2 regions of the Xanthomonas sp. SS genome follow, and region 2 is predicted to be linked to the other one. Evidence: predicted binding sites of a transcription regulator. Region 2 holds the regulator's gene; the other holds the start of a gene.

Region 1 (6,152 bases), 440 kb from region 2:
CGCTTTCCTCGTAAATCCAGCAGCAAACTTATAGTTGCCAACGACGACAACTACGCACTGGCCGCTTAAGGCCTAGCCCCGAAATCGCTTGTGTCCGTGCTCGCGACGTAGGGTCATTATCACGGAATCGCCGGTGGTGGCTGCCTGTCAACCATTGGCTAAATAAAGCAGGCTGGTCCCGGGATGCGCTTCGCACATCGTGCTGTTCCGGGATGAGATCTAACGATGAGCTAAGCATGTAGTGCCGGGGATGGAGTGCCTTCGGACGGCGGTTCGATTCCGCCCACCTCCACCATCTGAACGTTCGCAGCAATTCGCGGACGTACGACAAGGGTCGGATTTTCCTGGATTCCAGGGCAATCCGGCCCTTTTTGTTTGTACCCGCCATCGACAAGACGTGCCTTGGCCGGCATGCGCGATGCGCCTGTGGGCGTTGCCGGAATCAGCGCGGTCTACCGCGGAGCAATCGCGACGGCAGCATTCGCAGCGAACACCATCGCCCAGCACACCGATTCGACGCTGCAAGTGAACGGATCGAGGTGTTACCAGTCGTTTATGAGGAGCGCCGGTAGCGCACGGCGCAGCTGAAGGTTGCGAGGCTGCATCGCGATGGATGCATCTGCAACACGTCGAAAGAAGATGGTCCAGCCGCGGATGCCTGCACCCTTGAAGCAGCCCTGAGATTTTACCTACGGCCGCACAGCTGGTGAGGGAAGGATGCGGCAGGCACTGTTAGGAAGATGTCCTCGCCGCGTGTCGGAACGACGACATGCAAGGAACGATGTCCAGCCTTGCGTTGCGTATCCCACAATTCGCGGCGCGCGTCGCTGCACCGCTCTAAGAAACGCAGCCTGCCCAGGCCAGTGCCGGCGACATACCCATCACGCGCGGTCTGTACGGTGACGGCATCGATTGCCGACTCTGGTTCGCCATGCAACTGACCAACGAACAACTGCGCATTCTGCAAGACATTCATGCCACGAAGCCCGTCACCGAAGAAGAGGCGAATTGGGCCGTGCGCGAAAACTACGCCGCGCAAGGCGAAGACGGCGACATCGCGCTCAGCCCGCAAGGCATACGCCTGATCGACGACGAAGCCCAGTAAAGCGTCACAGAGCCGTATCCCGGCGCTGGAAACGGCCGCACGCGGTGGCATGGGCGCCATCGGCTGGATGCGCATATCCAGCTCTCTTCGGCATGGACTACGCAGCAGCATCGCCATCGCGGCCGTGCATGCGCTTGGCGATGTCCTGTGCGAGGCGCTCACTGCCGCCCCTGGCGCGCATGCGAAAGCGGCCGGGCGCAAACGCGCCCGGCCGCTTCAGGATCACCGACGCCCCGCTCTACCGGAAGACTTTCCGGCAACGCGCGACGCGGCAGATCACGCCGCTTCGCGCAACAAGCCGCCAATGCCGGCGATCGCGCCGCCGATCGCCTGGGTGCGGTGATCGTCGCTCATCGCCACGCCTTCGGCGCGGACGAACTGGATGTCGGTGATGCCGAAGAAGCCGAACGCGGCACGCAGGTAGGTTTCCTGGAAATCGTTTGCCGCCGCCGGGCTGCCCGGGCTGTAGATGCCACCGCGCGAAGACGCGACGATCACGCGCTTGCCGCCTGCCAGGCCTTCCGGACCGGCTGCACCGTAGCGGAAGGTCTTGCCGGCCACGGCGAGGCGGTCGATCCAGGCCTTCAGCGAGCTGGCGATGCCGAAGTTGTACATCGGCGCGCCGATCACGACGACGTCGGCGGCCAGGAACTCTTCCAGTACCTGGCTGTTTTCGATGGCCGCCGGCTCGGCATCGCCGGCCGGCGGCGCCCAGTGGCTCAGCGGCGCGGCATGCACGTCGCGGTAGGCGACGTCCACCCCCGGATGCGCGGCGACGAACTCGGCAACGATGGCCGCGGTCAGGCCGCGCGAGACGGAATGCGCGCCAAGCGCGCTGCTGTCGATGTGCAGGAGTTTCATGGAGGTTCCTTTGCGTTGACCGCGTAGCGGCATGGCAAAGACGATACGCGCGAAACAATCCAACGATTAGCCCGTCTAAAGTACACTGATCGTTCGCAACAAGAAACGATGAGCCCGACGATGGACGGCGTCCTGCACGACCTCAACGATCTGTATTTCTTCGCCTCGGTGGTCGAACACGGCGGATTTTCCGCCGCCGGGCGCGCGCTGGGCCTGCCCAAGTCGCGGCTGAGCAAGCGCATCGCCCAACTCGAGGAGCGCCTCGGCGTGCGCCTGCTGCAGCGGACCACACGGCGTTTCGTGGTCACCGAGGTCGGCACGCGCTTCTACCAGCACTGCCGCGCGGTGCTGGAAGAAGCGCGCGCCGCGCAGGAGGCGGTCGACGAACTGCGCACCGAGCCGCGCGGCGTGGTGCGGGTCAGCTGCCCGGTGTCGCTGGCGCAGAACGTGCTGGGCCCGATCCTGCCGGCGTTCCTGCTCGAACACCCCAAGGTGCAGGTGCGGCTCACCGCGACCAACCGCCGCGTGGACGTGATCGGCGAAGGCTACGACGTGGCGATCCGCGTGCGCGACAAACTCGATACCGATGCCACCCTGGTGGTGCGCAGCATCGGCCATGCGCGCAGCATGCTGGTGGCCAGCCGCGCGTTCCTGGACACGCATGGCCGTCCGCAGACCCTGCAGGAGCTGGCCCAGTTGCCGGCGTTGTCGATATTCGAGCACGAGGGCGCGCAGCTGTGGGAACTGCTCGACGGCGACGGCAACAAGACCGCGATCGAGGTCGTGCCACGGCTGGTCAGCGGGGATTTCTCGGTGCTGATCGCCGCCGCCGTGCAACACTGCGGAGTGGCGCTGCTACCCGAGCAATACTGCGCCCCGCTGCTCGACAACGGCATGCTGGAATGGGTGTTGCCGGACTACAGCACCGCCCAGGGCCTGCTGCATTTCGTCTACCCGAGCCGCCGCGGCCTGCTGCCGGCGATCCGTAGCTTCGTCGATTTCCTGGCCGAACGCCTGCCGCAGGCCACGTTCCACCACGACTGCCAGCGGCTGGCGGCCGACCAGAGCCAGGCGGCCAGGCTGCAAATGGCCCGCGTCGCCGGCACCGTTCCCGCAGCGGCTGCGGTACCCGTGCCTCAGCGGGAGTGAAGCCCAAGGGCAACGCCCACCCTGCGCCGGCTCACGCCTTTTGCCAATTAAGGAGCATGGCGGATCGGCACGCGGCACCGCCCGAGGGCAAGGCCAGCTGCCCGGCGATCGGCCCGCGCTGCCGCACTCACGCGGCCGATGCGGCGGACGGCACACAATTTGCTTCTCCACTGCGACCCTAACGCAGCGCGATGCCCGCATGTACGCCTTTCTCGCCTTTCTCCAGCCTGTCGTCGCCAGGCCGATAGCGCGCGCCATGCAGAGCGCCGCAAGGCCGTGAGCGCCTCGATGCGCCGGCACTTCCGGCTCGGCATCATCAGGATCCTCGGGCCGACCACGGCCGCGGTGCTGTTGCTGTTCGGGGCCTATCAGTGGCTCCAGGGCCATGCCTGGAGCGCCGCCGCCGGCGCCACGCTGGCCGGCCTGGCGGCGCTGGCGACCTCGCTGGCCTTGCGCCGCGGCGACGGCCGCATGGACCCGCTGCTGACCCTGAGCTGGTTGCTGGGCAGCGCATTGGCCAGCCATGCCCTGCAGCAGGCCGCGGTGCCGTGGCTGTACCTGGTGATGATGAGCAACTTCTTCGTGGTCGCGCGCGGCGTCGGGCTGGCCTGCAACGCCACCTTGATCGTGATCATGCTGGTCACCCCGGGCACCCTGCTCGGCGCCGAGCACACGTTCTCGCTGATCGCCGTGTCGCTGCTGATCACCGGCCTGGGCTATGTGCTGTCGCTGCGGCTGGAGGGCGACCGCGTGCAGTTGGAACAACTGGCGTCGCACGACGCGCTGACCGGGCTGCCGAACCGGCGCATGCTGGAACGCAGCCTGTCGCAGCGCGTGGCCGATACGCGCCGCAAGACGCGCCGGCATGGGCTGATCGTGATCGACATCGATCACTTCAAAGAGGTCAACGACCTCTACGGGCACGCCGCCGGCGATCGTACGCTGGCCGAATTGGCAGCACTGCTGCGCTTCCAGGTGCGCGCGCCGGACGAGGTGTTCCGCTTCGGCGGCGAGGAATTCGTGGTGGTGACGCGACTGCAGTCGCGCAGCGAGCTGGCCGCCTTCGCCAAGCGCCTGCACCAGGTCACGCGCGAGGCCTTGCGCGGCCCCGGCGGCCGCATCAGCGTCTCCCTCGGCGCGGCCATGCTGTGCGGCGAGCAACACTGGCAGGATTGGTTCTCGCGCGCGGACGCGGCGCTGTACCAGGCCAAGAACGGCGGCCGCGACACCTACATGATCGCCGAGGACCTGACCCAGGAGTGATCGGTCGCGCTGCCCGGGTGGCGGCAACAGGATCGGCATCGAGCCGGATGCCGATGCCACCGCCATGCGCGTTCTCGCTCTGCGCTGCCGCGCAGGCGCCGCGGCATTCCAGCCGCAGCGCCCTCGCCTGGCGCAAGCCGTCGGTCGCGATGGGCGTTGTTGCTGCGGCCCATCGCGACTGCAGCGGCTTCGCGCGGATCGATCCCGCGGCCTGTGACCAACCGGGAGCAGACGCCCGCGCCGTCAGTGCGCGACCGGCGCCGGCGGCGGCGTTGCCAGCGCCACCTCTGGCGGCAGCACCGCATCCTGGCCCCATCCGCCGAGCGCCTTGTACACCCGCACCACGCCGACGTTAACCGACGCCTCGGCATCGGCCAGGGCATCGTCGGCGGACAGCTTGGTGCGCTGCGTATCGAGCAGGGTCAGGAAATCTTCCGACCCTTCGCGGTAACGCAATTGCGCCAGCGCTTCGGCACGGCCGGCCGCTTGCGCCTGCTCGGCGACGATCGCCAGCCGCGCCTGCTGTTTGGCGTAGGAGGTCAACGCGTTCTCGGTGTCCTCCAGCGCGCCGAGCACCGCCTTCTCGTAGTCGGCGGCAGCACCGTCGGCCTGCGCTTCGCTGGCGCGCAACCGCGCACGCACGGTACCGAAGTCGAACGCTGCCCAGCTGATCGACGGGGTCAGCGACCAGGCCTTGCTGCTGCCCTGCAGCAGCGAGCCGGCATCGCCGGACAGGAAGCCGACGAAGCCGCTGAGGCTGATCCGCGGGAACAGGTCGGCAGTGGCCACGCCGACCCGCGCCGTCGCCGACGCCAGCCGGCGCTCGGCGATGCGCACGTCCGGTCGCCGGCGCAGCAACTGGGTGGTATCGCCCAGCGGCAGCGCGCGGGCGTAGGCCGGCGTCGCGCGCGGCGCCAGCAGCTCGTCCAGCGCGCCGGGCGGGCGGCCCAGCAGCACCGCCAGCCGATGCCGGGCCTGCGCTTCGCTGACTTCCAGCAACGGGATGTCGGCCTCGATCGCCTTGAGCCGCGCGCGGCTGCTCTGCACGTCCAGTTCGCTGCCGGCGCCCAGCTGCCAGCGGGTCTCGGTCAGGCGCTGGGTATCGCGCAGGTTGTCCAGCGTGGTGCGCGCCACCGCGATGCGCTTCTGCGCGCCGCGCAACTCGAAGTAGTTTCGCGCCACTTCAGCGGCCACGGTGACCTGCGCATCGGCCATGCCGGCCTGCTCGGCTTCCAGGTCGGCGCGCGCCGCCTCGCTGGCGCGGCGCTGGCGTCCGAACAGATCGAGTTCCCAGCCGGCATCGAAGCCCAGGCTGTAGCTCTCGGTCAGCACCCGCGCGCCGCCGGCGTCCGCATCGGGCGCCTTGCCGCGGCTGTAGTCGCCGTTGGCGGTGACGTGCGGCGCCTGGTCCAGGCGCCGTTCGGCGAAGACCGCGCGCGCCTCGTGCACCCGCGCCAGGGCGATGCGCAGGTCGAGGTTGGCGGCCAGGCTCTGGTGCACCAGCTGTTCCAGCACTGGGTCGTCGAACTGCGCCCACCACGACGCCACCGGCGAGGTGGTCGCGAACACCGGTGCCGCCGCACCCTGCAGCGTCACCGGCGCCTGTTCCGGCGCGTGGTAATTGGGGCCGACGCTGGCGCAGGCGCTGAGCAGCGCCAACGCCAGCGCGCCGATCGCGGGACGGATCACCATGGCAGCACCTGTCCCACATGGGTGTAGCTACCGGTTGGGCCATCGGCGTCGAGCAGCGCCATCATCACGCTGCTGCGCGCGC
Region 2 (6,152 bases):
TGTCCACGCGCACGGTGTGTTCGGGTTCGGCGGCTTTGGCCGGCGCACCTGCGGGCTTGGCGCTCGGCGCCGGCCGCGGCGCGGCGGCCGGTACTGGCAGCGCGGCTGGCGCGGCGCCGCCGTGCAGCTGGTCGAGCAACGCTTCGAATTCGTCGTCGTCGATCATGTCGCTGTTGCCGCCTGCGGCGGGCAGCGGCGCGGCGACGGCGGCCTTGGCGCTGGGCGCGGCGGTTTCTTCGCCGCTGGTGGCGAACTGCGCGATCAGCTGCTGCGGCGCGCGCGGCGGTTCGCTGCCGCTGCCGAATGCGTCGAGCATCGACTGCAGGTAGTCCAGCGACTGCTGCGCGGCGTCGAAGTGCCGCGCCTGCAAGGTGGCCTGGCCGGCGCGGGCCTGGCCCAGGGTGTCCTCGGCGGCGTGGCACAGCTCGACCATGGCGTTGATCGCCAGAAAGCCGGCGCCGCCCTTGAGCGTGTGGAAACCGCGGAATACCGCGTTGAGCTGGTCGCTGTCCTCGGGCGCCTGCTCCAGCGACACCAACTGCTCGCCGAGCCGGTCCAGGATTTCCTGGGCCTCGATGATGAAGTCGGCAGCGATGTCGTCGGGGACGGCGCTCATGGCATTACAGTCCCAGTCCGGACAGCAGGTCGTCGGCGTCGTTCTGCGACACGCCGTGGCGGTCCAGTCCGGCCAGCGCCGGGCCGGCCAGGCTGCCATCGGGCTTCTTGTCTTCCTTCGGCGGCAGGCCGAGCGCGCCGAAGCCCTCGTGCACGCGGCGCACGATGGTCGCCACGCGGCGGATGATCTGCCCGGTCAGGTCCTGGAAGCTCTGCGCCAGGGCCATCTCGGTGAGGTTGTGGCGGATCTTGTCGAGGATCTCGCCCTGGTCGCCGGTCAGCCCGCCGGCGCGCAGCTGTTCGGCCAGCGCGCGGCATTCCTCGGCCAGGTCCAGGGTGCGGTGGCTGGCCTTCTCGGTCATCTCCACCACGTGGTCCAGGCGCGAGCAGGCGTCGTCCAGTTCGCCGGCTTCGCTGGGAATGACCGGCAGCTCGCCGAGCGCCTGGCCCAGGTCGCGCGCCAGCCGGCTCAGGCCCTGCATCATCGGCCGCGTGCGCCAGGCGGCGAGCGTGTCGATTTCCTTGCGCCAGGCGGTTTCGTCGCCGCGCTCCAGTGCGTCCAGCGCACCTTGCAGGCGTTCGATCAGGGCGCTGCGTTCGGCGGTGGCTTGCATCAGGCGGTCGCTCCCAGGCGTTCGAAGATCTTGCCCAGCTTCTCCTGCAACGTCTGCGCGGTGAACGGCTTGATGATGTAGCCGTTCACGCCGCACTGCGCCGCCTCGATGATCTGCTCGCGCTTGGCCTCGGCGGTCACCATCAGCACCGGCAGGTGCTTGAGCTTGTCGTCGGCACGGATGTTGCGCAGCAGGTCGATGCCGGTCATGCCGGGCATGTTCCAGTCGGTGACCACGAACTCGAACGGTGCCGAGCGCAGCGCAGCCAGCGCACTGTTGCCGTCTTCGGCCTCTGCAGTGTTGGTGAAGCCCAGATCGCCGAGCAGATTCTTGACGATGCGCCGCATCGTCGAGAAATCGTCCACGATCAAAATCCGCATGTTCTTGTTCACCGCTAACTCCCTTGGGTCTTATTCTTCGTCTTCCAGGCCGGCGTCTGCCGCTTCGAACGCTTTCAAGCGTCCGCGCAAGCGTACCGTGGCCTGGCCGTGGATCTGGCAGACGCGCGACTCGCTGACACCGAGCACCGCGCCGATTTCCTTCAAGTTCAATTCTTGTTCGTAGTACAGAGACAGTACCAGCTGCTCGCGCTCGGGCAGCAGCGCGATCGCCTTGCCCAGTTCGCGCCCGAACTCGCTGCGCTCGAGCATCTGCTGCGGATTGGGCCCGCCCTTGGCGATGGTGTCCAGCTCGCCGTGGTCTTCGACCCGCGATTCCAGGCTCAGCACCTGGCCGCGCGCGGCATCTTCCATCAATCGCAGGTATTCGGGAAGCGGCATGTCCATCGCGGCGGCCACTTCGTTGGCGGCGGCGGCGCGGCCGGTGCTCTGCTCGATCTTGCGGATCGCCGAGGCGGCGTCGCGGGCGCGGCGGTGCACCGAACGCGGCACCCAGTCGCCGCGGCGGATCTCATCGATCATCGAGCCGCGGATGCGGATCGAGGCGTAGGTCTCGAACGAGGCGCCCTGGTCGGCGTCGTAGCTGCGCGAGGCCTCGATCAGGCCGATCATGCCGGCCTGGATCAGGTCGTCGATCTCGACGCTGGCCGGCAGTCGCGCCGCCAGGTGGTGGGCGATGCGCCGCACCAGGTCCGAATGCTGGGCGATGTAGTCGTTGGAGCTGTTGCGCTGCACGGCGCGGTATTGGGCGGCGGCGTTCATGCGGCGACCCCCCGCTGGATGATCCGTTCGACGAAGAACTCGACGTTGCCGCGCGGCACGGTCGGCGCCTGCCAGCGCGAGGTGCGGCGGGCGATCTCGGCGATCGCCTGCGCCGACGGGCTGGACGGGTAGGCCTTGACCACCGGCTGCTGGCGCTGCACCGCCAGGCGCAGCCAGTCGTCCTGCGGCACGCAGCCCAGGTAATTCAGCGACACGTCGCCGAGGAACTTCTCGCACACCCGGCTCAGCTTGTCGTACAGCAGGCGGCCTTCGTTGAGGTCGCGGACCATGTTGGCCACGATCTGCACCCGGTCCACGCCGCGTTCGCGCGACAGCACCTTGATCAGCGCGTAGGCGTCGGTGATCGAGGCCGGTTCGTCGCAGACCACCACCACCGCGTCCTGCGCGGCCTGGCAGAAGGTCAGCACGCTGTCGGTGATGCCGGCGGCGGTGTCGATGATCATCACGTCCAGCTCGCGCTTGAGCTCGGAGAACACGTTGACCAGGCCGACGTGCTGGGCCGGCGGCAGCTCGGCCATGTGCCGGCGACCGGAGGCGGCGGGCACCACCATCAGCCCGTTGGGCATGTCGATCAGCACCTCTTCCAGGGTGCAGCGCCCGGCGACCAGGTCGGCCAGGGTGAATTTGGGGGTCAGCCCGAGCAGCACGTCGACGTTGGCCAGGCCAAGGTCGGCGTCCAGCAGCAGGGTGCGCTTGCCCATGTCGGCCAGCGCCATCGACAGGTTGACCGAGATGTTGGTCTTGCCGACGCCGCCCTTGCCGCCGGTCACGGCGATCGTGCGCACCGGGCCCAGCGGTTCGCTGCGCGTTGCCGACAGGGGGAAGGCATTGGTCAGATTGGCGTAATCACGCGACGGCATGGTTCTGCTCCGGAGTACAGGGCTTATCGGCAGCGCGCCGCAAATCTTCAAGGCGCAATACCAGGCTGGCGGCGTTGGCGCGGTGCAGGTCGTCCGGCACGCGCTGACCATCGGTCACCCAGGTGATGGGAAGCCGGTGGTCCGCGACCACCGACAGGGCACTGCCAAACCGCCCGGTTTCGTCAAGCTTGGTCAAGATCACCCCCTGCGGATCGGCGCCGGCAAACCGGCGCACCACCTCGTCCAGGTCGGAGAAATGAGCGTTGGCAGGGAGTACTAGCAAGGACCGGACCACTCGCGAGGCGCGCAGCCAGTGCAGCTGTGCGGCCAGGGCGCGGTCGCGCTGGCCCATGCCGGCGGTGTCGATCAGCACCAGCTTGTAGTCGCGCAGGCGCTCCAGCAGCTGCTGCAGGGCGGCGTCGCTGTCGGCCTCGTGCACGGCGATGCCGAGCTGGCGGCCGTAGCTGTGCAGCTGTTCGCGGCCGCCGACGCGGATGGTGTCGGTGGTGACCAGGGCCACGTCGCGGGCGGCGTGGCGCTCCAGGAAGCGCGAGGCCAGCTTGGCGATGGTGGTGGTCTTGCCGGCGCCGGTGGGGCCGATCAGGGCGATCACGCCGCCTTCCTCGATCGGATCCAGCGGGGCGATCGGCAGGCGCTTGGACAGCAGCCCCAGCATCAGCCCGCGGCCGCGGTGCAGTTCCAGGTCGGCGGGGATCTGCATCACCACGTCGCGGGTCAGGCCGCTGTCGAAGCCGTAGTCGTCCATCAGCTCCAGCGCCTGGGCGCGCACCGGCGAGCCGCGCAGGCGTTCGTCGGTGAGCCGGTTCATCTCGCGCTCGATCATCTGCCGCATCAGCGCCAGTTCGTCGCGCAGCTGAGTCAATTGTTCGTCGTTCTGCGCGACGGGGAAGCTGGCCACCGGCGCCAGCGTCGGCGGCGCCGGGATCCCGGCGCTGGCCGCAGGCGCGGCGGCCGGCAGCGGCACGACGTTCGCGGCGCTAGTCGCGGCGGCCGGGGTCAGCGACACGGCGGCGATGTCTTCCAGCCAGGCCGGCACCTCGGCGGCGATCGCGGCGGCGCTGGCGGCGGCGGCCGGGGCGGCCGGGGCGGCGAACGGGCTGGGCATCGGCACGCTGATCGGTGCGTTGCGGAACACGTCCTCGGAATGCGGAATTCGGCGAAGGGGGCGTCGGCGGGGACCGGGCAGGGGCCCGCGGCGCGGCGGCGGGACGGCTCGGCGCCGGCGCAGTGCCGGCCGGCATCGCCGAGGCGGCGATCGCGGCGGGCTGGGTCAGCGGCCGCGCCGGTGCGGCCTGCGCCACTGTCGCGGTGCTGCCGGCGTTGGCCATGGCGGCGGCCGGGGCACGGCGCTCGCTGATCGCGGCCATCATCGCCATCGCCGGGTTGGCGGCGGCCTTGGCCGCACGCGGCGCCGGATTGGCGGCCGACACCTGCAGCCGCGGCGCCGCCTCTTCCGGACGCGCCGCGTCCAGCGCCTGCTGCACCAGGGCTTCGTCGTAGTTGCTGGCGGCGACGATCTCGATGCCTTCGTCGGTGCGCCGGTTGGACAGGATCACCGCATCCGGACCGTGCTCGTCGCGGACCATGCGGAACGCGGTGCGCATGTCGGGGGCTACGAAGCGTTTGATCTTCATGGGTGGACGCCGGGATTCGGGAGTGGGGATTGGGGATTGGTCGCGGATGCCGCCGTTACGTGGCTGGTATCCGGTCGCCTTGCTCTGGTTGTCTTCGATCGTTTCACTGCTGTCTCTCTCCGCTCGCGGGGTCCGCTGTTGCGAATCCCGTATCCCAAATCACCAATCCCTGCCTGTCAGCTGATCGTTCCCACCAGCTTCAGCCGCTTGTCTTCCGGTACCTCGCTGTAGGACAGCACCGACAGCGAGGGGACGCTGTGGCGGACCAGCCTGGCCAGCGCGGCGCGGACTTGCGCCGGGACCAGCACCACGGCCGGTTCGTTGCGCGCTTCCTGCTTGCTGACGCATTCGGCCAGGCTCTGGTGCAGCCGCTCGGCCAGGCCGGGTTCCAGCGCGGCACCGTTGCCTTGGGTAGAGTCTTGCAAGACACGTTCCAATTGCGGGGCCAGGGTGTACACCGGCAGTTCGGCGGACATTCCCGAGATTTCCTGGACGATGAACCGGCCCAGGGCGTTGCGCACCGCAGCGGTGAGCACGCCGGGTTCTTGACTCTGCGGGGCCTGTTCGACCAGCGCCTCGACGATCTTGCGCAGCTGCCGCACCGGGATCTTCTCGATCAGCAGGTTCTGCAGCACACGCACCACCACCGACAGCGGCAGCGCCTTCGGGGTGAGGTCCTCGACCAGCTTCGGCGCGCTCTTGGCCAGCGTGGCCAGCAGCTGCTGCACCTCTTCGTGGCCGAGCAGTTCCGGGGCGTGCTCGCGGATCAGGTGCGACAGGTGGGTGGCGATCACCGTGGCCGGGTCGACCACGGTGTAGCCCATGGTCTCGGCCTGGGCGCGTTGGTGCGGCTGGATCCAGATCGCATCCAGGCCGAACGCGGGGTCCTTGCCGGCGATGCCGTCGATCTTGCCCAGCGCGCCGCCCGGGTCCAGCGCCAGTTCGCGATCGGGGTGGATGTCGGCGGTGGCCACCGGCACGCCGTGCACCAGCAGGCGGTAGGCGTTGGCCGGCAACTCCAGGTTGTCGCGGATGTGTACCGGCGGGATCAGGAAGCCGATGTCCTGGGTCAGCTTGCGGCGCACGCCCTTGATCCGCGCCATCAGTTCGCCGCCCTGGGTCTTGTCCACCAGCGGGATCAGCCGGTAGCCGACCTCCAGGCCCAGCGGATCGATCGGGCGCAGTTCGTCCCAGCCCAGTTCGGCGTTGGCCTGGGCGCCGGCGCTG

Evidence for each region. The regulator FliA, encoded in region 2, starts transcription of late flagellar genes. The targets are predictions, from matches to a motif close to TAAAGTTTNNCNNNCNNNGGCCGATAA.
Region 1: the regulator FliA is predicted to act here: its motif matches at 3,337-3,363, upstream of HEP74_RS09170 (GGDEF domain-containing protein).

The regions. Positions count from the first base shown of each region.
Region 1 covers NZ_CP051190.1:2,228,409-2,234,560, reverse strand. The annotation lists RNA gene ssrA (transfer-messenger RNA) at 1-295, shown strand, start outside; gene HEP74_RS09185 (hypothetical protein) at 932-1,105, shown strand; gene HEP74_RS09180 (FMN-dependent NADH-azoreductase) at 1,382-1,966, opposite strand; gene HEP74_RS09175 (LysR substrate-binding domain-containing protein) at 2,087-3,115, shown strand; gene HEP74_RS09170 (GGDEF domain-containing protein) at 3,392-4,378, shown strand; gene HEP74_RS09165 (efflux transporter outer membrane subunit) at 4,622-6,070, opposite strand; gene HEP74_RS09160 (SDR family oxidoreductase) at 6,064-6,152, opposite strand, start outside.
Region 2 covers NZ_CP051190.1:2,667,672-2,673,823, reverse strand. The annotation lists gene HEP74_RS11100 (chemotaxis protein CheA) at 1-616, opposite strand, end outside; gene HEP74_RS11095 (protein phosphatase CheZ) at 621-1,229, opposite strand; gene cheY (chemotaxis response regulator CheY) at 1,229-1,621, opposite strand; gene HEP74_RS11085 (RNA polymerase sigma factor FliA) at 1,640-2,389, opposite strand; gene HEP74_RS11080 (MinD/ParA family ATP-binding protein) at 2,386-3,270, opposite strand; partial or broken gene flhF (flagellar biosynthesis GTPase FlhF) at 3,257-4,925, opposite strand; gene flhA (flagellar biosynthesis protein FlhA) at 5,102-6,152, opposite strand, start outside.